3 regions of the Afipia sp. GW822-FHT03D08 genome follow, and region 3 is predicted to be linked to each of the others. Evidence: predicted binding sites of a transcription regulator. Region 3 holds the regulator's gene; each other region holds the start of a gene.
What was found. Region 3 encodes PhoB, which activates phosphate uptake and scavenging genes when phosphate is short. Its sites were predicted from a motif close to TGTCATNNANCTGTCAT; they were not measured.
Positions count from the first base shown of each region.

Region 1 (7,084 bases), on a different contig from region 3:
CTTTTGGACCTGCAAGTGACGCACGATCTTTGCCGGATCGTGCCGAACGAGGTTCCGGAGAACGATCATGGCGGTTTACACGGTTCACGCTCCGGCGAGCTACGGCGTCGATGTCCGCACGGCGCCGGAAAAGCTCGTGTTCGTGCGCGACGGGTTTTATGTCTGGGCTTTCGTCGCTGCGATCTTCTGGCTGATCTGGCACCGGCTGTGGCTGGCGCTGCTCGGCTACATCGCGCTGATGATCGTGGCTGAAATCGCAATGTCGGCTGCCGGCGTCGGGTCGGGCGCGCGTTTGCTGGTGATGGCTGTCATCGCATTGCTGGTCGGGCTTGAGGCCGGATCGCTGCGCCGCTGGAAGCTGTCGCGCGGCAAATGGCGTCAGCTCGATGTGGTCACCGCGGATTCGGAAGAAGCCGCCGAGCGGCGGTTCTTTGAACGCTGGAATGCAAGAACTGCGCGCAGCAGCCCGTCGTCACCGCCCCCACTGCCGCGCGCGTCGATTTCGCAGCCGCAAGGCATCATTGGTCTGTTTCCTGAATCCGGAGCGCCGCGTTGAGCGTTGCCATCATCGATTACGGCTCTGGCAATCTGCACTCGGCGGCGAAGGCTTTCGAGCGCGCGTCGCGCGCCATGGAACAGCCGCAGAAGATCGTCGTGACGCGCGATCCCGAAACCGTGTTTCGCGCGGATCGGATTGTCCTGCCGGGGGTCGGCGCGTTCGCGGATTGCCGCAAGGGCCTCGATGCGCTCGACGGCATGGTCGATGCGATGACGGAAGCGGTGCGCGACAAGGCGCGGCCGTTCTTCGGCATCTGCGTCGGCATGCAGTTGATGGCGACCCAGGGCAAGGAGTACGTCACCACGCCGGGGTTCGACTGGATTTCGGGTGATGTCGTGAAGATCACGCCGCGTGAGGAAGACCTGAAGATTCCGCACATGGGCTGGAACACGCTCGATCTGGTGCGCGAACATCCGGTGCTGGAGCGGCTTCCCCTCGGCGACAAGGGCCGCCACGCCTACTTCGTGCATTCCTATCATCTGAACGCGGCGAATGAAGCCGATGTCGTCGCGCGCGCTGACTATGGCGGGCCGGTGACGGCGATCGTCGCCAGGGACACTGCGATCGGCACGCAATTTCACCCCGAGAAGAGCCAGCGCTTCGGTCTCGCCCTGATCTCCAATTTTCTGAAGTGGAAGCCGTGATTCTTTTTCCCGCGATCGATCTCAAGAACGGTGAGTGCGTGCGCCTCGAGCAGGGCGACATGGCGCGCGCGACCGTGTTCAACCTCGATCCCGCCGCGCAGGCGAAAACCTTCGAGACGCAGGGTTTCGAATATCTTCACGTTGTCGATCTCGACGGCGCGTTCGCCGGCAAGCCGATCAATGCGCAGGCCGTTGAGGCGATGCTGAAGGTTGTGAAATTCCCGGTGCAGCTCGGCGGCGGAATCCGCGATCTTGCGACTATCGAGACGTGGCTCGCCAAGGGTATTCGCCGGGTCATTATCGGCACCGCCGCGGTGCGCGATCCTGCGCTGGTGAAAGAAGCCGCGAAGAAATTCCCGGGCCAGGTGGCCGTGGGTCTCGATGCGCGCGACGGCAAGGTCGCGGTTGAGGGCTGGGCGGAAACGTCCACCGTCACTGCGCTCGACATCGCGCAGCGGTTCGAGGATGCCGGTGTCGCGGCGATCATCTTCACTGATATTGCGCGCGACGGCCTGCTCAAGGGGCTTAATCTCGACGCGACGATTGCGCTGGCCGAGGCGATTTCAATTCCGGTGATTGCGTCGGGCGGCTTTGCGTCCATTGCGGACGTGAAGGCGCTGCTCGAGCCTCGCGCCAGAAAGCTGGAAGGCGCGATCTCGGGCCGTGCGCTGTACGACGGCCGTCTCGATCCGGCTGAGGCATTGACGCTGATCCGCAACGCGCGGGCGGCGGCTTAAGGGCAGGGCAACGATGTTCAAGGTTCGCGTGATCCCATGCCTCGATGTGAAGGACGGCCGCGTCGTCAAGGGCGTCAATTTCGTCGATCTGCGCGACGCGGGTGATCCGGTCGAGGCCGCGATTGCCTATGACGCGGCAGGCGCTGATGAGCTTTGCTTCCTCGACATCACCGCGACTCACGAGAACCGCGGCACCATTCTCGACGTGGTGCGGCGAACCGCGGAAGCCTGCTTCATGCCGCTGACCGTCGGCGGCGGTGTGCGCACCGTGGACGACATCCGCACGCTTCTGACCTATGGCGCCGACAAGGTGTCGATCAATTCGGCCGCGGTCGCCCGGCGCGAATTCGTCAAGGAAGCCGCGGAGAAATTTGGCGACCAGTGCATTGTTGTCGCCATCGACGCCAAACGCACCGGCTCGGACCGCTGGGAGATTTTCACCCATGGCGGCCGCAAGTCGACCGGGATCGACGCCATCGAATACGCGCAGGAAGTGGTCTCGCTGGGCGCGGGAGAAATCCTGCTGACCTCGATGGACCGCGACGGCACCCGCCAGGGTTTCGATATCAATCTGACCCGCGCCATCGCCGACAGCGTCAAGGTTCCGGTGATCGCCTCCGGCGGCGTGGGCAATCTCGATCATCTGGTCGCGGGCATCCGCGAGGGACACGCCACCGCGGTGCTGGCCGCTTCGATTTTCCATTTCGGCGAGTTCACCATCCGCCAGGCCAAGGACCATATGGTCCGCGCGGGTTTGCCGATGCGGCTTGACCCGTGAGCCTCGGTTGAGGAAGGCTGTCTGCCGTATGCCAAATACCTGAATCTGATCAACTCTTTGCGCTCCCTACCGGGGTACGGAAGTGATAGAAGGCGCTTTATGAGCCGTTTTACGATCCATGATCTGGCAGCCACCATCGATGCCCGCGCGGCGTCGGGGGGAGATACGTCCTATACCCGCAAGCTGCTGGACAAGGGCCCCGATCATTGCGCCAAGAAGCTGGGCGAGGAGGCGGTGGAAACCGTGATCGCCGCCATTGAAAACAATCGCGATCATCTGATCGCCGAGAGCGCCGATCTCGTCTTCCATCTTCTGGTGCTGCTGAAATCGCGGGGCATCAGTTTCTCGGATGTCGAAGATGCGCTGGCGCAACGGACGCTGATGTCGGGCCTCGAAGAGAAAGCTGCGCGCAAGCGCGATTAGTTCAATTCCGGCCCCCGCGGGGACACGCGGATTCCGGACAGGAGGGAATGGCTCATGGATGTGAGAGCCGACCAGGTTCAGTACAATCCCTACCGCGTTTTCTCGCGCGCGCAGTGGGCCGCCCTGCGCGACGACATGCCCATGACGCTGACCGCCGAGGAAATCGCGCGGATGCATTCGATGCATGATCGCCTCGACATCAAGGAAGTCGAGGAAATCTATCTGCCGTTGTCGCGGCTGCTGTCGTTCTATGTCGCGGCTGCGCAGCGCCTGTTCGTTGCGCAGCGTCACTTCCTCGGCATCGAGGACCGCAAGATGCCCTACATCATCGGCGTCGCCGGGTCGGTGGCGGTGGGCAAATCCACCACGGCACGCGTGCTGCAGGCGTTGCTCGCGCGCTGGTCACCGCGGCCCAAGGTCGATCTCGTCACCACCGACGGGTTTCTGTTTCCGAACGAGATTCTGGAACGCGAAGGCTTGATGCAGAAGAAGGGCTTTCCCGAAAGCTACGATCTTCCTGCGCTGCTCAGTTTCCTGTCCGACATCAAGGCCGGTCGCCGGCCGGTCCGCGCGCCGGTCTACTCGCATCTCACCTACGATATCATTCCCAACGAGGGAGTCGAAATCGACCGGCCCGACATTCTGATCGTGGAAGGCGTCAACGTGCTGCAAACCGGACGCCTGCCGCGCGACGGCAAGGCTGTGCCCTATGTGTCGGATTTCTTCGACTTCTCGGTCTATATCGATGCGGAGGAGCCGATCCTGCGCGAATGGTATGTCGAGCGCTTTCTCACATTGCGCGACACGGCGTTCCGCGATCCACGGTCCTATTTCAATCGCTATGCGAAGCTGTCGGACAAGGAAGCGACCGACAGGGCGCTTGAACTCTGGACCACCATCAACCTGGTTAATCTGGAAGAGAACATCCTGCCGACCCGGCCGCGTGCGACGCTGATCCTGAAGAAGGGCAGCGACCATATCATCGAGGACGTTCAGTTACGGCGGCTGTAGGCAGAGTTTTCTTCGTCATTGCGAGGAGCGGAGCGACGAAGCAATCCAGCTTCTCCCAAGAGTGGATTGCTTCGCTGCGCTCGCAATGACAGTCAGGTGGATCATGCCGCGTGACGCGTCGCGTCGGCGCCGAAGTGATCGAGATAACGGCCGGAGATGGCCGACACCGGCATGACAACCAGTACATCCGTGGTGCCAAACTGGTGGTCGATCACCGCGCCGTCGCCAACGAAGGCGCCGACCCGAAGATAGCCTTTGATCAGCGGCGGCAGCATGCGCAGCGCCGCCTTGGTATCGATGTTCTCTTTCGCGATGCGATTCATTTCCACCCGGCGCGAGGGATGCGCGCTGGCGCGCCAGCCTTCCGGCGCCGCCGCGAAGTGGTGCAGGAACGACAGCGGCAACGCGAGCCGGTCCGGATCGGTGCCCTCGAAGCTGGCGCAGCCGATCATCACATCGAGATTGTGCCGGCGCACGTAACTCCACACGCCGTGCCACAAAAGCTCAACGGTTCGCTTGGTGCGATAGGGCGGCAGCACGCAGGAGCGGCCGAGCTCGAGAAACTTCAAGCCCGCCTGGCGCTGCATCAGGCCGGAAATGTCGAACTCATCGTTGGTGTAAAAGCCGCCATGCTTTTCGGCGACGTCCTGGCGCAGCAGGCGATAGGTGCCGACCACGGGCTGCTTGCCGCTCATGGTCGGCTTGGCGGCGTGATCCACCACCAGCAGGTGATCGCAGATCTTGTCGAACGCATCCTTGTCGCGCTGCGCCAGCATGGTGGCGGCGTCGGCGATGGCGGAGCCGTTCTTGTAGAAAACCTTGTAGCGCAGCTTCTGCGCCCGCTTCACGTCGCTTTTGGTCTGCGCAAGACGGACTTCCAGCGCGCCGATCTTGCCGAGACGCGCAGGTTGCATCATCTCCGGCACGGCCTCGCCGCGCAGGCTTGAATGCATAAGGTTTGGCATCAGCCAGGTGGCAGCCGTCGTCGCGGCCGACTTCGCATGAGCAGGCCGGAGCATTTGAACCAGCGGATTTTGGCGAAACGCTTCAAGCGGGCTTCGAACGGCCTGCCGCTCAAATGTTCTGGAATTTGCATCCGGCTTCGTCAGCGCCGGTTTATTGCCGCTCATGGCTTCCTCGCGGCTGCGCGCATTGATTCGCCAAGCGCAGCCCTGAGGCACCAATAATCATGGTCGTGATACGGATTTATGACATCGCGCCGCGCGCGGCGCGATGCAAATCAGGCAACAATCGCGCGCGATGCAGGAATGGCCGCTAACGCATCCATCAGCTTCTCGCGATCGAGCGGCTTGACCAGAAAACCGTCCATGCCCGCCTCGAAGCAGGCGTAGCGATCATCAACCAGGGTGTTCGCCGTCAGCGCGAGAATCTTCGTGCGCCGCGGGCTGCGTTCCGCCTCAAGCGCGCGAATCCGTTTTGTCGCCGCGATGCCGTCCAGCTTCGGCATCTGGATATCCATCAGCACCACGTCATAGGGCGTGCCCGCACCGTCGGCGGCGATCCACGATTCGAGAGCCTGCTCGCCATCGGTGGTGATGACCGTGCGGTGGCCCATGCGCGTCAGCAAGGACCGGATCAGGAGTGCGTTGATCTCGTTGTCTTCCGCGACGAGGATCGAGAGTGCACGCGGCGCGACTGTCTGCGGAGAGACGATGCTCGATGGCTCAATCGCAGGCTCGTTGTCACCGGGCAGTTCCGGCACCAGCGCTGCACCGGACGCCGAGAGCCGCGCGGCCAATGACGTCGCGCGCAGCGGTTTCACCAGATAGCCGGTGAACAACGCCATGATGCCGGTCGGCATGTCGCGCCGCGCCGAGGGCGTAAACATCGCGATCCGATGTGTTGCGTGATGTGAGGCTGCTGCTGCGAAATCCTGCAACCGGGTGTCGCTGCCGGTGCAATCGGCCAGGACCGCGTACCACGACCGCTCCGGCAGCAATGCACGCGCGATGTCGGCGTCCGCGACCGTGCAGGTCTGCGCACCCCAGCGTCCCAGCCGCCGCGCGATCAGAGAGGCTTCGATGGTCTGTGGCGCGACCAGCATGACGGACTTGCCGGTCAGATCGGGCGCAAGGAAGGGCGAAGCGGAGCTGTCGCCGGGTTCCGCCACAGCAAGCGGGATCGAGAACGCGAATGTTGCACCGGCGCCTTCGGCGCTTTCCAGCGTAATCCGCCCGCCCATGCGCCGGACGATGCGCTCGCTGATGCTGAGTCCCAGACCTGTGCCGCCATAATTGCGCGCCGTGCCTTCGGAGGCCTGCTCGAACTCGCGGAAAATTCTTTGCTGCGCTTCCGGCGCGATGCCGATGCCGGTGTCGCGCACGAGAAAGGAGACTTCACCCGGCCAGATGCCGGGCTCGACGATCAGGGCGACACCGCCAACCGAAGTGAACTTGATGGCGTTGCCGGCGAGATTGAGCAGCACCTGCCGCAACCGCGCGGCGTCGCCGATGACTTCCGTGGGCAGCCGTTCATCGACATAGGATGCGATCTCGAGCTTGCGGGCCTGCGCGCGTGGCGCGAGCAGCTCGGTGATTTCCTCGATCATCGCTGCCAACGTAAACGGCCGATACTCGAGGTCGATCTTGCCCGCTTCGATCTTGGAGAAGTCGAGCAGTTCGTCGATCAGCGCCATTAAGGCATCGCCGGATGTTTTCACGGCCTTTGCGTAGGTCGCCTGTTCCGGGGTCAATGCTGTGTCGAGCAGCAGGTTGCTCATGCCGATGATGCCGTTCAGCGGCGTGCGGATCTCGTGCGACGCCATGGCGAGGAATTTCGATTTCGCCCGGTTGGCGGAGTTGGCGAGATCGCGCGCTTCGGCCAGCGCGCGTTCGGTCTCGGCGCGGTCCGTCACGTCGCGGCCGACGCATTGCAGGTCGGCGGGCTGATAGGCATCGCTGCGCACAAGGCC
Region 1 is NZ_JBXANK010000001.1:2,869,034-2,876,117, reverse strand. It holds gene AC1RM7_RS14220 (DUF2628 domain-containing protein) at 68-556, shown strand; gene hisH (imidazole glycerol phosphate synthase subunit HisH) at 553-1,203, shown strand; gene hisA (1-(5-phosphoribosyl)-5-[(5-phosphoribosylamino)methylideneamino]imidazole-4-carboxamide isomerase) at 1,200-1,940, shown strand; gene hisF (imidazole glycerol phosphate synthase subunit HisF) at 1,954-2,718, shown strand; gene AC1RM7_RS14200 (phosphoribosyl-ATP diphosphatase) at 2,818-3,141, shown strand; gene coaA (type I pantothenate kinase) at 3,196-4,152, shown strand; gene olsB (l-ornithine N(alpha)-acyltransferase) at 4,254-5,282, opposite strand; gene AC1RM7_RS14185 (ATP-binding protein) at 5,393-7,084, opposite strand, start outside.
Region 1: a site for PhoB is predicted at 5,350-5,366, ahead of olsB (l-ornithine N(alpha)-acyltransferase). Genes of this name have one in related genera too.

Region 2 (7,084 bases), on a different contig from region 3:
GGCATTCGGACCCGTTGTGGTGCTGATGCCACAGGCATTTGTCGTGCTTTGCAGTCTTGCTAAGGCGAAATTTTCATGTTGGGATTGTTGCCGCAATCGGATTTGGGCCGTTCGGCTGTGGACTTGGAAGACACGACATTCTTCTGCAAGACATTTGAAGCCCGCTAGCGGCGTGGCACGCGATGAGCGTGACCGCGCCTTTTTTATATCTGGACGAGGAGACGGACGTTGGCAAAAGGTACGGTGAAGTGGTTCAACCCGACCAAAGGCTACGGTTTCATCAAACCGGCGGTCGGTGACAAGGACGTGTTCGTGCACATCTCGGCGGTCGAGCGCGCGGGGCTTTCGACCCTCAATGAAAATCAGACAGTCGAGTACGATCTCGTGGAAAATCGCGGCAAGTCATCGGCGGAAAATCTGAAAGTTTCCTGACGTCGCGAGACGAAGGAATGCGGTGCTCCCCCGGCCACCAGCCGGGGGTTTTTGTTTGTGCCTATAAGTTCAGCGCAGAGCGTGAATTCTCCGTGATCGCTAATTTGTGTCATGAACGGTTGGCGGATCTGTGCGTTGCTGGGGAACATTGAGGACCATCCATGTACAGCAACAGCCGCACCATCCTTTTGATCGCGCTCGCCTTGACCCTCGCCGCCTGCAACGAGAAGGCCGACGTTCCCATCGAGCAGGGCTACGGCCCGCAGCCGACGCTTCCCGAGCCCAAGAGCTCCTGGATTCCCACGATCAACATCGCCACCGCCACGGGCTGGCCGGCAGGTGAGAAGCCGAAAGCCGCCGACGGCTTCTCGGTCGCCGCGCTGGCGTCCGGATTGGACCATCCGCGCACGCTGTTTGTGCTGCCGAACGGCGATGTGCTGGTCGCGGAAACCAATGCCCCGCCGAAGCCCGACGATGGCGCCGGAATCAAGGGATGGGTGACGAAAATGGTGATGGGACGTGCGGGCGCAGGCGTGCCGAGCGCGAACCGCATTACGCTGCTGCGTGACGCTGATGGTGACGGCAAGGCCGAGCAGCGGTCCGTCTTTCTCGAGAAACTGAACTCGCCATTTGGGATGGCACTGGTCGGAAATGATTTCTATGTCGCCGACACTGATGCGATCCTGAAGTTTCCCTACCGCGAAGGCGACATGAAGATCACGACCCCGGGTGTGAAGGTGGCCGATCTGCCCGGCGGTCGCATCAATCATCACTGGACCAAGGATCTGGTGGCGAGCCTTGATGGCACCAAGCTCTATGCCACCGTTGGCTCCAACAGCAACGTCGGCGAGAACGGCATCGAGGCCGAAAAAAACCGCGCAGCCGTGCTCAAGATCGATATCGCAACCGGAGCGTCGCGCGTGTTCGCGTCGGGGCTGCGCAATCCGAACGGGCCGGCATGGCAGCCGCAGAGCGGCGCATTGTGGGTCGTCGTCAACGAGCGTGACGAAATCGGCAGCGATCTCGTTCCGGATTACATGACGTCGGTGAAGGATGGTGGATTTTACGGCTGGCCCTACAGCTATTTCGGCCAGCATGTCGATGTGCGCGTCAATCCGCAGCGCCCGGACCTCGTGGCCAAGGCGATTGTGCCGGATTATGCCCTCGGTCCGCACACCGCGTCGCTGGGACTGACCTTCTACCAGGGCGATCTGTTTCCGGAGTCGTTCAAGAACGGCGCATTCGTCGGCCAGCATGGATCGTGGAACAGAAATCCGCGCAGCGGCTACAAGGTGATCTTCGTGCCGTTCAAGGACGGCATGCCGTCGGGCAAGCCGCAGGACATTCTCACCGGCTTTTTGAGCGACAGGGGTGAAGCACGGGGCAGGCCTGTCGGCGTCACGATCGACAAGCAGGGCGCGTTGCTGGTGGCCGATGATGTCGGCAACGCGGTGTGGCGCGTCACGCCGGCAGCGAAGTCGGCCGCTAGATAACCTCGGGCGAGATCAGCGCGTCGTCGGGACTGCCGCTCGCGTCGGATTTGCACACGCCGTTTTCGAGGCGGGTACGCCCGCTGGCCACAAGCCGCAGCGAGTTTGGATAGATACAATGCTCGACACCAAGGACACGCGCAGCCAGCGTGTCCGGCGTATCGTCATCGCGGACGGCGACCGCGCCTTGCATGATGATTGGCCCGGAATCCATTTCCGGCACCACGAAATGCACCGTCGCGCCGTGAATCTTGACGCCGTCGGCCAGTGCGCGCTCGTGCGTGTGGAGGCCTTTGTAGGACGGCAGCAGCGCCGGATGGATGTTCAGCATCCGGCCTTCCCATTGCCTGACGAACCACGGCGTGAGCAGGCGCAGGAATCCAGCGAGGCACACGAGATCGATGTTGTGGGCAATGAGCGTCTCGTTGAGCTTGCGCTCGAACGCTTCGCGGTCCTTGCCGAACGGCTTGCTTTCGACGGTCGCGGTTTCGATCCCGGCGTCACCGGCCTTCGCGAGGCCGCCGGCGCCCGCGATGTTGGACATCACCAGAACGATTTCGGCGGGATAGTCCTTGGCCTTTGCGGCCTCGATCAGCGCGGTCATGTTCGAGCCGCGTCCCGAAATCAGAATGGCGACGCGGCGTCGTGCCATCTCAATCCGCCAGGTTCAGGTGGCCGTCGTAGATCACGCGCTCGTCGCTGGAGGCTTCGACGACTTCGCCGAGATCGACCACGCGCTCGCCGTTCTGCGCGAACACGTCCATCACCTCGACCAGTTGTTCACGCTTGACGATGGCGATCATGCCGATGCCGCAGTTGAAGGTGCGCAACAATTCGAGTTCGGCGATGTTGCCCTCGGCGGCCAGCCACTTGAACACCGGCAGGACGGGAACCGCGGCCAGATTGATACGGACGCCGAGATGTTTCGGCAGCACGCGCGGAATGTTGTCGGTGAAGCCGCCGCCGGTGATGTGCGCGAGACCCTTGACCGCGCCGGTCTGGCGGATCGCCGCAAGGCACGACTTCACATAAAGCTTGGTCGGGACAAGCAGGGCGCCGCCAAGGGTCATGACGGGTGCGAAGGGGGCCGGCGCGTCGAACGTCACTCCGGATGTCTCGACCACCTTGCGCACCAGCGAGAAACCGTTGGAGTGAACGCCGGAGGAGGCGAGGCCGATCACCGCGTCGCCGGGCCCGATGTCCTTATGCGGCAGCAGCGTGCCGCGCTCGGCCGCGCCGACTGCGAAACCTGCGAGGTCATAGTCGCCGTCCTTGTAGAGGCCGGGCATTTCGGCTGTCTCGCCGCCGATCAGGGCGCAGCCGGATTCGCGGCAGCCCTCGGCGACACCCGCGACAATCGAGGCGGTGGCCTCTGGATCGAGCTTGCCGCAGGCAAAGTAGTCCAGAAAGAACAGCGGCTCGGCGCCCTGAACCACGAGGTCGTTGACCGACATCGCCACGAGGTCGATGCCGATACCGCCGTGGATGCCGGTTTCGATGGCGATCTTGACCTTGGTGCCGACGCCGTCAGTGGCGGCGACCAGAATGGGGTCCTTGAAGCCGGCGGCCTTGAGGTCGAACAGCCCGCCGAATCCGCCGATTTCGGCATCGGCGCCCGCCCGCGCGGTGGCGCGGACCAGCGGCTTGATGAGGTCCACGAGCCGGTTTCCGGCGTCAATATCCACGCCAGCGGATGAATAGGTCAGGCCGGTTTTTTGGTCGGTCATACGAGTGCCCCGAATCCGAAATTCGCCTCTTTCTACAGCGCCTTCCGAGTTAGCCGGTGGTTACGTCGGATTTTGCGCTGGCGCAATGGCCGCCGGGCAGGCTGTGCATAGCTGGGAGAAGGGCCCCCGGGCGGTCCGCCGCATCGCCGTATCCTATGCAAGCCGTCCGGGGCCCGTTAAAACAGGAGCAGCCGGGAAAAAGTCGCGTGAATCTGCCAAACATCATTACCCTGGGCCGCATCCTGCTGGTGCCGGTCATCGTCTGGGCCATCGCGTCGAACCAGATGACCATCGCCTTCGTGATCTTCGTGGTGGCGGGGGTCAGCGATGCCATCGATGGATTCCTCGCCAAGCGATTTAATATGACCACCGAGATTGGCGCGTTGCTCGATCCCGTGGCCGACAAGGCGCTGCTGGTCTCGATCTACGTCACGCTCGGAATCTCGGGCGACATTCCGCGCTGGCTGGTCATTCTCGTGGTGTCGCGCGACTTCATGATCGTGGGCGCGGTGATCATCTCGTGGCTGCTCGACAATCCGGTTCCGATGAAGCCGTTGATGGTCTCCAAGCTGAACACCGTGGCTCAGGTGGCGTTCGCGGCGCTGGTGCTGGCCTCGCTCGGCTTCCAGTTCAATGCATCGCCCTATGAGGTCATTCTGGCGGGTTTCGTGACGGTCTTGACGCTGCTTTCGGTGTCCTTCTATCTCGTGGAGTGGGCACGGCACATGAGCGCGACTGCGCCAATCCCGTGATACGATTTCACAAGCCGCATGTTGCGTACGGTTCGGCCAGGAGTCTTGCGTGGTAGCTCGCGTCCGCCCTCGTCAGTTGGCCTTTGCGCTGCCGCATGCCGAAAGCCTGACGCGCGACAATTTCCTTGAGGGTTCTGCCAACGCACAGGCGCTTGCGCTGATCGACGCATGGCCTGACTGGCCCAATCGCGTGATGATGCTGGTGGGGCCGGAGGGTAGCGGCAAAAGCCATCTTGCATCGATCTGGGCCGCCGAAGCCGGCGCACGGTCGGTTGCGGCCCATACGCTGACCGCGGCCAATGTCCCCGGCGAACTCGCGACCGGGGCGCTTGTGGTCGACGATCTCGATCCCGCGGCCTTCGACGAGCGCGCGCTATTCCATCTCTTGAATCTCGCCCGCGAGGACGAAGCCTATGTCCTGATGACCGGGCGGGCGCTGCCTTCGGTGTTTCCGGTGGAATTGCGGGATCTGCGCTCGCGGCTGCGTGCGGTACCGGTGGTCGCGCTGACCCCGCCGGACGACCAGTTGTTCCGCGCGCTGATCGTCAAGTTCTGTGCAGACCGCCAGATGACCGTAGACGAGGGGCTCGTGAGTTACCTCTCGACCCGCATCGAGCGGTCGTTCGCTGCGGCGCGGCGGACGGTCGAATTGCTGGACGAGGAGGCGCTGCGGCTGCGCCGGCCGGTGACCCGCGCCCTCGCCGCGGAACTGCTGAAAGATCCTGCGGCCTGACCGCGCAGGGCTTGGTCCTTAAGACTTCCTGGCCCATCATGTCATCGAACTGTCATGACACTGGCACATTGTCTCCGTGGAACAGGCCTAAGTTTGGGGCCAAATGACGTGAAATAGGGTCTCGCTTCATGGATGCCGCGCAAACTGCTGTAAAAAAAGAAGAAAATGAAGAGCTAGCGCTCGCGTCGGCGATCGGATCGGGCCCGGAACGCTTCATCAACCGCGAACTCTCGTGGCTTCATTTCAACCGCCGTGTGCTCGAGGAAGCGGTCAATCCGAACCACCCGCTGCTGGAGCGGGTCCGGTTCCTGTCGATTTCTGCCAATAACCTTGACGAGTTCTTCATGGTCCGCGTCGCGGGCCTCAAGGCGCAGGTCCGCGAAGGCATTACCGAGCGCAGCCCGGATGGCTCGACGCCCACCGAGCAACTCGCCAAGATCAATGAGACCGTCTCGAAGCTCGCGAGCGACCAGCAGGCGATCTGGCGCGATCTGCGCGCCGCTCTTGCCGAGGTCGGCATCGTTCTGGTCGACGGCAAGGACGTCACCAAGGCGGAAAGCTCCTGGATCGAAGATCACTTCCTTCACAACATTTTCCCGCTGCTGACGCCGCTTGCGATCGACCCGGCGCATCCGTTCCCGTTCATTCCGAGCCTCGGCTTCACCATCGCGCTGCATCTGGCGCGGGTGTCCGACGGCAAGGCGATGAACGCGCTGATCCGCATGCCGGGCAAGATCGACCGCTTCATCCGGCTGCCTGTGGGCAAGGACGGCTCGGTCCGTCTCATCACGCTTGAACAGGCCACGGCACTGTTCATCGGCCGGTTGTTCCCGGGCTACGTGGTCAAGGGTGAGGGAGCGTTCCGCATCATCCGCGACTCCGAACTGGAAATCGAAGAAGAAGCCGAAGATCTTGTTCGCCTGTTCGAGTCGGCGCTGAAGCGCCGCCGCCGCGGATCGGTGATCCGCCTCGAAATCGAAGCTCATATGCCCGACGACTTGCGCGCCTTCGTGCAGCGCGCGTTGTCCACTCCTGATGATGACGTGCTGCTGGTTGACGGTGTGCTGGCCATGAACGAGTTGTCGCAACTGACACGGCTCGATCGTCCCGATCTCGAATTCACGCCCTATGTGCCGCGTCATCCCGAGCGCGTCCGCGACCACGGCGGCGATATCTTCGCGGCGATCCGTCAAAAGGATCTCATCGTCCATCACCCTTATGAATCGTTCGACGTCGTCGTGCAGTTCCTGCAGCAGGCCGCGCGTGATCCGGATGTGGTTGCGATCAAGCAGACGCTCTATCGCACCTCGCGCGATTCACCGATCGTGCGCACGCTTGCCGAAGCCGCCGAAGCCGGCAAGTCGGTGACCGCGCTGGTCGAACTGAAAGCGCGCTTCGATGAAGAAGCCAACATCCGCTGGGCGCGCGATCTCGAACGCGCTGGCGTTCAGGTGGTCTATGGATTCCTCGAACTCAAGACTCACGCCAAGCTGTCGCTGGTGGTGCGCCGGGAAGGCGCGGGGCTGACGACTTATGTTCACGCCGGGACCGGCAACTATCATCCGGTCACTGCGCGCATCTATACCGACCTGTCGTATTTCACATCCGATCCGGTGATCGCGCGCGATGCTGCGCGTGTCTTCAACTATATCACCGGCTACGCGGAACCGCGCGACATCGAGAAGATGGGCGTGTCGCCGCTGACACTGCGCAAGCGGATGCTCGAACACATTCACGGCGAAGCGAACTTCGCGCGGCACGGCAAGCCGGCGGCGATCTGGCTGAAGATGAACTCGCTGGTCGATCCCGACATCATCGACGCGCTCTATGACGCCTCGCAGGCCGGCGTTTCGATCGATCTGGTGATCCGCGGAATCTGCTGTCTGCGTCCCGGTGTTCCCGGACTTTCGGAGAACATCCGGGTCAAGTCGATCATCGGCCGGTTCCTTG
Region 2 is NZ_JBXANK010000001.1:332,735-339,818, forward strand. It holds gene AC1RM7_RS01575 (cold-shock protein) at 229-432, shown strand; gene AC1RM7_RS01580 (PQQ-dependent sugar dehydrogenase) at 594-1,925, shown strand; gene purN (phosphoribosylglycinamide formyltransferase) at 1,918-2,574, opposite strand; gene purM (phosphoribosylformylglycinamidine cyclo-ligase) at 2,576-3,649, opposite strand; gene AC1RM7_RS01595 (CDP-alcohol phosphatidyltransferase family protein) at 3,856-4,401, shown strand; gene AC1RM7_RS01600 (P-loop NTPase family protein) at 4,451-5,134, shown strand; gene AC1RM7_RS01605 (RNA degradosome polyphosphate kinase) at 5,263-7,084, shown strand, end outside.
Region 2: a site for PhoB is predicted at 5,174-5,190, ahead of AC1RM7_RS01605 (RNA degradosome polyphosphate kinase). Genes of this name have one in related genera too.

Region 3 (7,084 bases):
TCTCGACCGCCAAGGTCGAAGAACTGATCCAGGAACTCAAGGAGGACTACACGATCGCCATCGTGACGCATAATATGCAGCAGGCGGCGCGTGTGTCTGACAAGACAGCGTTCATGTATCTTGGTGAGCTGGTCGAGTTCGACGATACCAACAAGATATTCACTTCGCCGACCGACCGGCGCACACAAGATTACATCACCGGCCGCTTCGGCTGACGCGCATTCGCGGGAGAAAACATATCATGGCTTCAGATCATACCGCCAAAGCGTTCGACGACGACCTTCAGGAACTCAACCGGCTCGTGGCCGAGATGGGCGGACTGGCAGAACGGCAGATCGTCGATTCCGTCGATGCGTTGATCCGGCGCGACGTCGCGCTGGGCAAGCGCGTTGTCGCGGCCGACCTCGAGATCGATAAACTGCAGCACTTGATCGAGGAACGCGCGGTGCTGACGATCGCTCGCCGCCAGCCGATGGCGGTCGATCTGCGTGAAATCGTCAGTTCGATGCGCGTTGCCACCGATCTGGAGCGCATCGGCGACCTGTCGAAGAACATCGGCAAGCGCGTCGCAGCGCTCGACAGCGATTTCCATCCGCTGAAGCTGATCCGTGGCCTTGAACACATGACCGACCTCGTTCAGTCGCAAGTCAAGTCGGTGCTCGATGCATATGCGGCGCACGATCTGCCTGCCGCGATGACCGTCTGGAAGGGCGACGAAGAGGTCGATGCAATCTGCACGTCCCTGTTCCGCGAGCTTCTGACCTATATGATGGAAGACCCGCGCAATATCGGTTTCTGTATTCACTTGATGTTCTGCGCCAAGAATATTGAACGGATCGGCGACCATGCGACCAACATCGCCGAGACGGTTTTCTACATGATCGAAGGCCAGCAGATGCTCGATCAGCGCCCGAAGGGCGACATGACGAACTTTGCAACGGCCGCGTCAGGCAGTTAATTTGTAAGACGAACTAAAGGACTTGAAATGAGCGCCCGAATTCTTGTGGTCGAGGACGAAGAGGCGTTGACCACGCTGCTTCGCTACAACCTGGATGCCGAGGGCTACGACGTCGAGACGGTTGCCCGCGGCGACGATGCGGACACCCGGCTCAAGGAACATGTTCCCGATCTCATCGTGCTCGACTGGATGCTTCCAGGCCTGTCCGGGATCGAGCTTTGCCGCCGGTTGCGTGCACGACCCGAGACCAAGCAGATTCCGATTATCATGCTGACCGCGCGCGGCGAGGAAAGCGAAAGGGTGAGGGGCCTTGCGACCGGAGCGGACGACTATATCGTCAAACCGTTCTCGGTGCCGGAACTGCTGGCGCGTGTGAAGGGTCTGCTGCGGCGCGCAAGTCCCGAACGCCTCGCGACCGTTCTCGCCTTTGGCGACATCGAACTAGATCGTGACCGGCGGCGCGTTGCCCGTTCTGGCCGCCCGATCGACTTGGGCCCGACCGAATACCGGCTTCTGGAGTTCTTCCTGGAACACCCGGGGCGTGTGTTCAGCCGCGAGCAGCTGCTCGATGGCGTGTGGGGCCGTGACATCTATATCGACGAGCGCACGGTGGACGTACACATCGGCCGTCTCAGGAAGCTGCTGAATCTTGGGCGCGAGTCGGATCCGATCCGCACGGTTCGTGGCGCGGGCTACGCGCTTGACGATCGCTTCGCCAAGGCTGATTCGCAAAACTGAGTCGCAAGTTGCCTGACCTTCACCTCGCATAAGCAGGGTGTTGGTCATCGGCAGCGACGTGCCTCACACAGGGTTGACGACGTCGCCGTCTTCCTTGACGAACCTGCCTATGTGCGGATTTGGCAGAACGTCAAGCACAGCCTCCGAGGGCCGGCACAGCTTGACGCCCTTAGGTGTCACGACGATCGGCCGATTGATCAGGATTGGGTGTGCGAGCATCTGATCGATCAGATCATCATCTGTCCATTTCGGATCGCCGAGCCCAAGCTCGGCATAGGGTGTGCCCTTCTCGCGCAAAAGCGAGTGCACAGAAACTCCCATCGCCGCAATGAGCTCGATCAGTTCTGAGCGGGTGGGCGGCTGCTTCAGATACTCGATAATTGTGGGCTCGATGCCGCTTTGCCGGATCATTGCCAGCGTGTTGCGGGACGTTCCGCAATCCGGGTTGTGATAGATGGTGACGTTCATGGCTGCATCCGTCTTTTAACCAGGCCAATCCGGTTTTCGACCGCTCAAGCCTTGTACGTTGACGGCCGGAATGCGTCGAGTCCGGGCCTTGCGCTTGCTTGTTTTATAGAGCCTCCAAGTCTACGCTCGCCGCGCTAACGTCGTTTGGGATGCAGGAATCGATGAGGCCGAGGCTAGCCGATGTTGCACGTATGGCGGGGGTCGACGTATCCACCGCTTCACGGGTGCTGCGCGGCGAGGAGAGCCAGCGCATTCGTCCAGAGACGCGAGAGCGGATTCTCGAAAGCGCTCGTAGTCTGGATTATTCACCAAATACGCTCGCGCAGGGTTTGCGAACGTCACGCAGCCGGACGCTCGGTCTCATCGTTCCGCAACTCGATAACCCGGTGTTTGCGTCTGCCATTCGCGGTGCCGAAAAATCCTCCGCACGGCATGGCTATTCGTTGCTGATTGCGCACCGGGAGTCGGGCGCGACCGACGCCGTCTATCACCGTCTGTCTCACGGCAACCGCGCCGACGGGCTGCTGGTTGCGAGCCTCGACGATGACGCCCTGTTGCGCGAAGAGCTTGAATCGACCCATACGCCATTCGTGCTGCTCAACCGGCAACTGTCGGGCAGCCCTTATTGTGTCGTGCTCGACAGCCGCGCCGCTGCGGCAATTGCCGTCGATCATTTGGCGCAGATGGGTCACAAGCGGATCGCACATCTTGCGGGCCGTCCCGGCGGGTTCAACGCCGGCGAACGACTGGCCGGATATCGCGACGGATTGAAGCGGCACGGTATTCCGTTCGATCCGAAGCTGGTCGCCGTTGCTGGATACACGGCGGAGGGCGGAGCGGATGCGATGCGCAGTCTTCTTGCACTGAAGCCGACGGCTGTTCTTGGCGCCACGCTGGTCACCGCGGCGGGTGCGATGGCTCTGTTGCATGAAGCGGGTCTGCAAATTCCACGCGACATATCGGTGATGGGCCTGCACGATGCGCCGGTTGCCACAATGCTTTATCCGCAATTGACGTCGGTGAAGATGCCTACGGAGTTGATGGGTGAAATTGCTTCCGATCTTCTGATCGATCTTTTGAACGGCGGTACGCCGCAACCTGTCGCGCCTCTCGCGCCAGACGGTCTCGTCATCCGCGCTTCCACAGGCCCAGCCCCGCGCTAAATTTTAACTTGACCGCAGGGGCCGTTTGTAAGACGTTTGAACAAACGATTGTGCAAGCCATTTGTTCAATCACGAGAAAATATAATGCGATCAGGGGAGTGCGCCGAGTGAGCGTGGCGAATTTGGCCTCTGAAAAGGGGCTGTCATGACTGCAACCACCATCGCCGCCGTGCGCGAAACCGATCGTGTCGATGAAAGCCTCGTCTCTGCTTTTGGGGCAATCGTCGGTAATGACAACGTTCTAGCATCATTCGATCAGCGCCTCGGCTATGCGCGCGATCGCCTGCCATTCGCTGTTTTCCGCGAGCGCGCCGGCACTCTTGCCGGAGCGGTGCCACGTCTCGTTGTGCGTCCAGCGAACGAGGATGAGATTATTCGCGTCGTTCAGCTTGCCAGGGCGCGGAATACTCCGATCATTCCCTATGGCAACGGCTCGGGTGTTCTGGGCGGCGCGATTCCGCTCGGCGGCGAGATCATGCTGGACACGCGCCGGCTCGATAAAATCGTTTCGATCAACCCGACCGATGCAGTCGTGACCGTGCAGGCGGGCATGAACGGCGCCGAGTTCGAGCGTCAGCTCAATGAAGCCGGATACACGTGCGGTCATTTACCGCAGTCGATCGAGATTTCCACCGTCGGCGGCTGGCTCGCCTGCCGTGGCGGAGGACAGGCCAGCAGCCGTTATGGAAAGATCGAGGACATCGTTGCCGGATTGAAAGCCGTGCTGCCGGACGGCACGCCGCTTGAAGTGCGCCCGGTTGCGCGGCGCTCGGTCGGTCCGTCAATCCGAGATCTGATGATCGGCGGTGAAGGTGCCTTCGGCATTATTACGGAGGCCACGCTGCGAATCTGGAAAAAGCCTGAGATCGAGCGCGGTGTTGTGCTGGCGTTTCCGACGCAGCAGGCGGCTTGGGACTGCGCGCGGCTCATTATGCAAGCAGAACTGCGCCCGGCCGTCGTGCGTCTTTACGATAGGGTTGAGAGCGATGAGCGTACTAAGGACATCGCATTGTTCAAGACCAAGCCCTATCTGGCCATGATGATGTTCAGTGGCAGCGAGCCGCTGGTCACAGTCGAGCAGGATATGGCGCTGGCGATCGCCAAGGAACTTGGCGGCGAAATCGGACCTGATGCTCCGTTCCACCATTGGAAGGAAAACCGCTACGTCGCTTACTCGCAGAAGTGGCACGATGCGGGCTATTTCAATGACACCATTGAGGTGACCGGTAACTGGTCGGCAATCCCCGCGATGTATGACGCCATCGGCAACGCTGTACGCAAGATTCATCCGGGCGTTCATTTCGGCGCGCACTGGTCGCACGTCTATCCCGAAGGCGCATGCCAATACATGACGATCCGCCTGCCGCCGATGGCAGATGAGGTCGCGCTGCCGATCCACGCCAGACTTTGGGATGCGGTGCAGGAACTGACGCTCGATCACGGCGGCTCGATCGCGCATCATCACGGCGCCGGCTTGTTCAGAAATCCATGGATGCAGCGCGAACTCGGCGCGGGTCTCAATGTGCTCCAGACAATCAAGGATGCGCTCGATCCCGCCAATCTCCTGAATCCCGGCAAGCTAGGTTTGCGTCCGGGGCCTAACGCGAAAGACATTCGCCGTGATTGACAGGACGCGCAGCGGCGCGGCATTCGGGGAGGGTGCGCATGGCTGTGTCTGATCCTCTCCTGGTCGGCATCGATCTCGGTGCCGGCTCGCTCAAGATCAGCATCATCAGGAGTGATGGTTCGCTGGTCAGCGAGGCGTCCGCGCCCGTCGCGACGTCGTCGCCACATCCGGGCTGGAGCGAGCAGAACCCTGATGACTGGTGGTTGGCGGCTTGCGATGCGTTACGCCGCGGTTTGAAAGCGTCCGGGCGCCCCGCGTCCGATATCGCCGCGATTTCGTTCTCGGCCGGCGCTCACACGCAGGTGCTCGAGGATGCCGACGGTCACGTGATCCGCCCCGCGATTTTGTGGAACGATCAGCGCAGCCGCGAGGAGACACTGCAGCTTCGCGACAAGGCTGACGCGCGTATTCTGGAGATCGGGGCCAATCGCGCCAACCCGACCTGGACGTTGCCGCAGATGCAGTGGCTGCGCACGCATGAGCCGGAAGCGTTCGCGCGCGTCAGGCGGCTTTATATCGCCAAGGATTGGCTGCGCGCGCAATTCACCGGTACTTGGGAGACCGATACTATTGATGCTCTGGGCACTCTGATGCTGGATGCACAGAAGGTAGAGTGGTCGAAAGAACTGTGCGACATGATTGGCTGGCCGATGGCAACATTGCCGCCGATCGTCAAGCCGAGCGCCATTGTCGGCAAGGTGACGGCGAAAGCTGCGCAGGCGACAGGCCTGGCGGAAGGCACGCCGGTGGTCTGCGGCACGTCCGATACCGCGGCGGAGACTTTTGGCGCGGGCATGGTGCGCGAGGGAATGGGGGTCGTGAAGCTGGCAACGGCAGCGACCGTGAATGTGCTGTCGCCCAAGGCCCAGCCAGACTTCTCGCTGATCAATTACTATCATGTCGTGCCGGACCACTGGTACGTCATTGCCGCTACCAACTCCTGCGCGTCCGCGCACAAATGGCTGCGCGATACATTCTTCCGCAGTGACGGTGAAGACGGCAGCGCAGTTTTCGATGCCATGGATACCCGAGCATCTGCGGTGCCGCCCGGCGCTGAGGGATTGTTCTTCCATCCTTATCTGAATGGCGAACGCAGTCCTTACTGGGATCCGCTGCTGCGGGCGGATTTCGTCGGTGCAGGCTTCAACCACGGCGGCGGCCATTTTGTCCGCGCGCTCTACGAGGGCGTGGCCTATTCCCTGCGGGATTGTCTTGAGGTCATGAAGTCCAAGGGTCTTGGATTTTCGACGGCGCGCTTGACGGGTGGCGGTGCGCGCAGCGCCTTGTGGCGACAGATCGTCGCCGACGTGCTGAACATCACGGTTGAACTGCCCGCCGTTGCTGATGCCTCGTATGGCGCGGCATTGCTGGCAGGCGTCGGCATTGGCGTTTTCAGGGATGAGCGTGCGGCCGCCGGTGTCGTTCAAATCGTATCGCGGGCGGTGCCGGATCCGGCGCGGACCGCTGTCTACGATCAGGGTTTTCCGATTTACCGCGATATTCAGAAGGCGCTCGCGCCGATTAATCATCGCATCCACGGTTTCGTGGCCCGTCAGAACAAGTGATGCATGTCAGAGATTAGGCTCGAAAAGGTTCGCAAGGCTTACGGTCCGGTTGTCGCCGTTCACGGCGTTGATCTGACGATTCGCGACGGTGAATTCGTGGTGTTCCTGGGGCCATCAGGCTGCGGAAAGTCGACAACGCTGCGCATGATGGCGGGCCTTGAGGAAATTACCTCGGGCAAACTCTTTATCGGTGACCGCGATGTTACCGCGCTGGAGCCGAAAGATCGTAACATCGCTATGGTATTCCAGAACTACGCGCTCTATCCGCACAAGACGATTTACGAGAATCTCGCCTTCGGTTTGCGGATGCGAAAGATGGATCCTGCGCAGATTGACATGAGAGTACAGCGCGCAGCGAAAATGCTGGGTCTTGATGAATTCCTGAAGCGTAAGCCGAAACAGCTTTCGGGCGGCCAGATGCAGCGCGTCGCACTCGGCCGTGCGCTCGTGCGTGAACCTGAGGTGTTTTTGCTGGACGAGCCGCTGTCGAACCTGGACGCCAAGCTGCGTGTCCGGATGCGAGAGGAAATCGCCCGCCTGCACCAGGAAGTCGGCACCAGCATGG
Region 3 is NZ_JBXANK010000002.1:581,918-589,001, reverse strand. It holds gene pstB (phosphate ABC transporter ATP-binding protein PstB) at 1-215, shown strand, start outside; gene phoU (phosphate signaling complex protein PhoU) at 242-958, shown strand; gene phoB (phosphate regulon transcriptional regulator PhoB) at 986-1,696, shown strand; gene arsC (arsenate reductase (glutaredoxin)) at 1,760-2,164, opposite strand; gene AC1RM7_RS17690 (LacI family DNA-binding transcriptional regulator) at 2,314-3,327, shown strand; gene AC1RM7_RS17685 (FAD-binding oxidoreductase) at 3,473-4,954, shown strand; gene xylB (xylulokinase) at 4,993-6,519, shown strand; gene AC1RM7_RS17675 (ABC transporter ATP-binding protein) at 6,523-7,084, shown strand, end outside.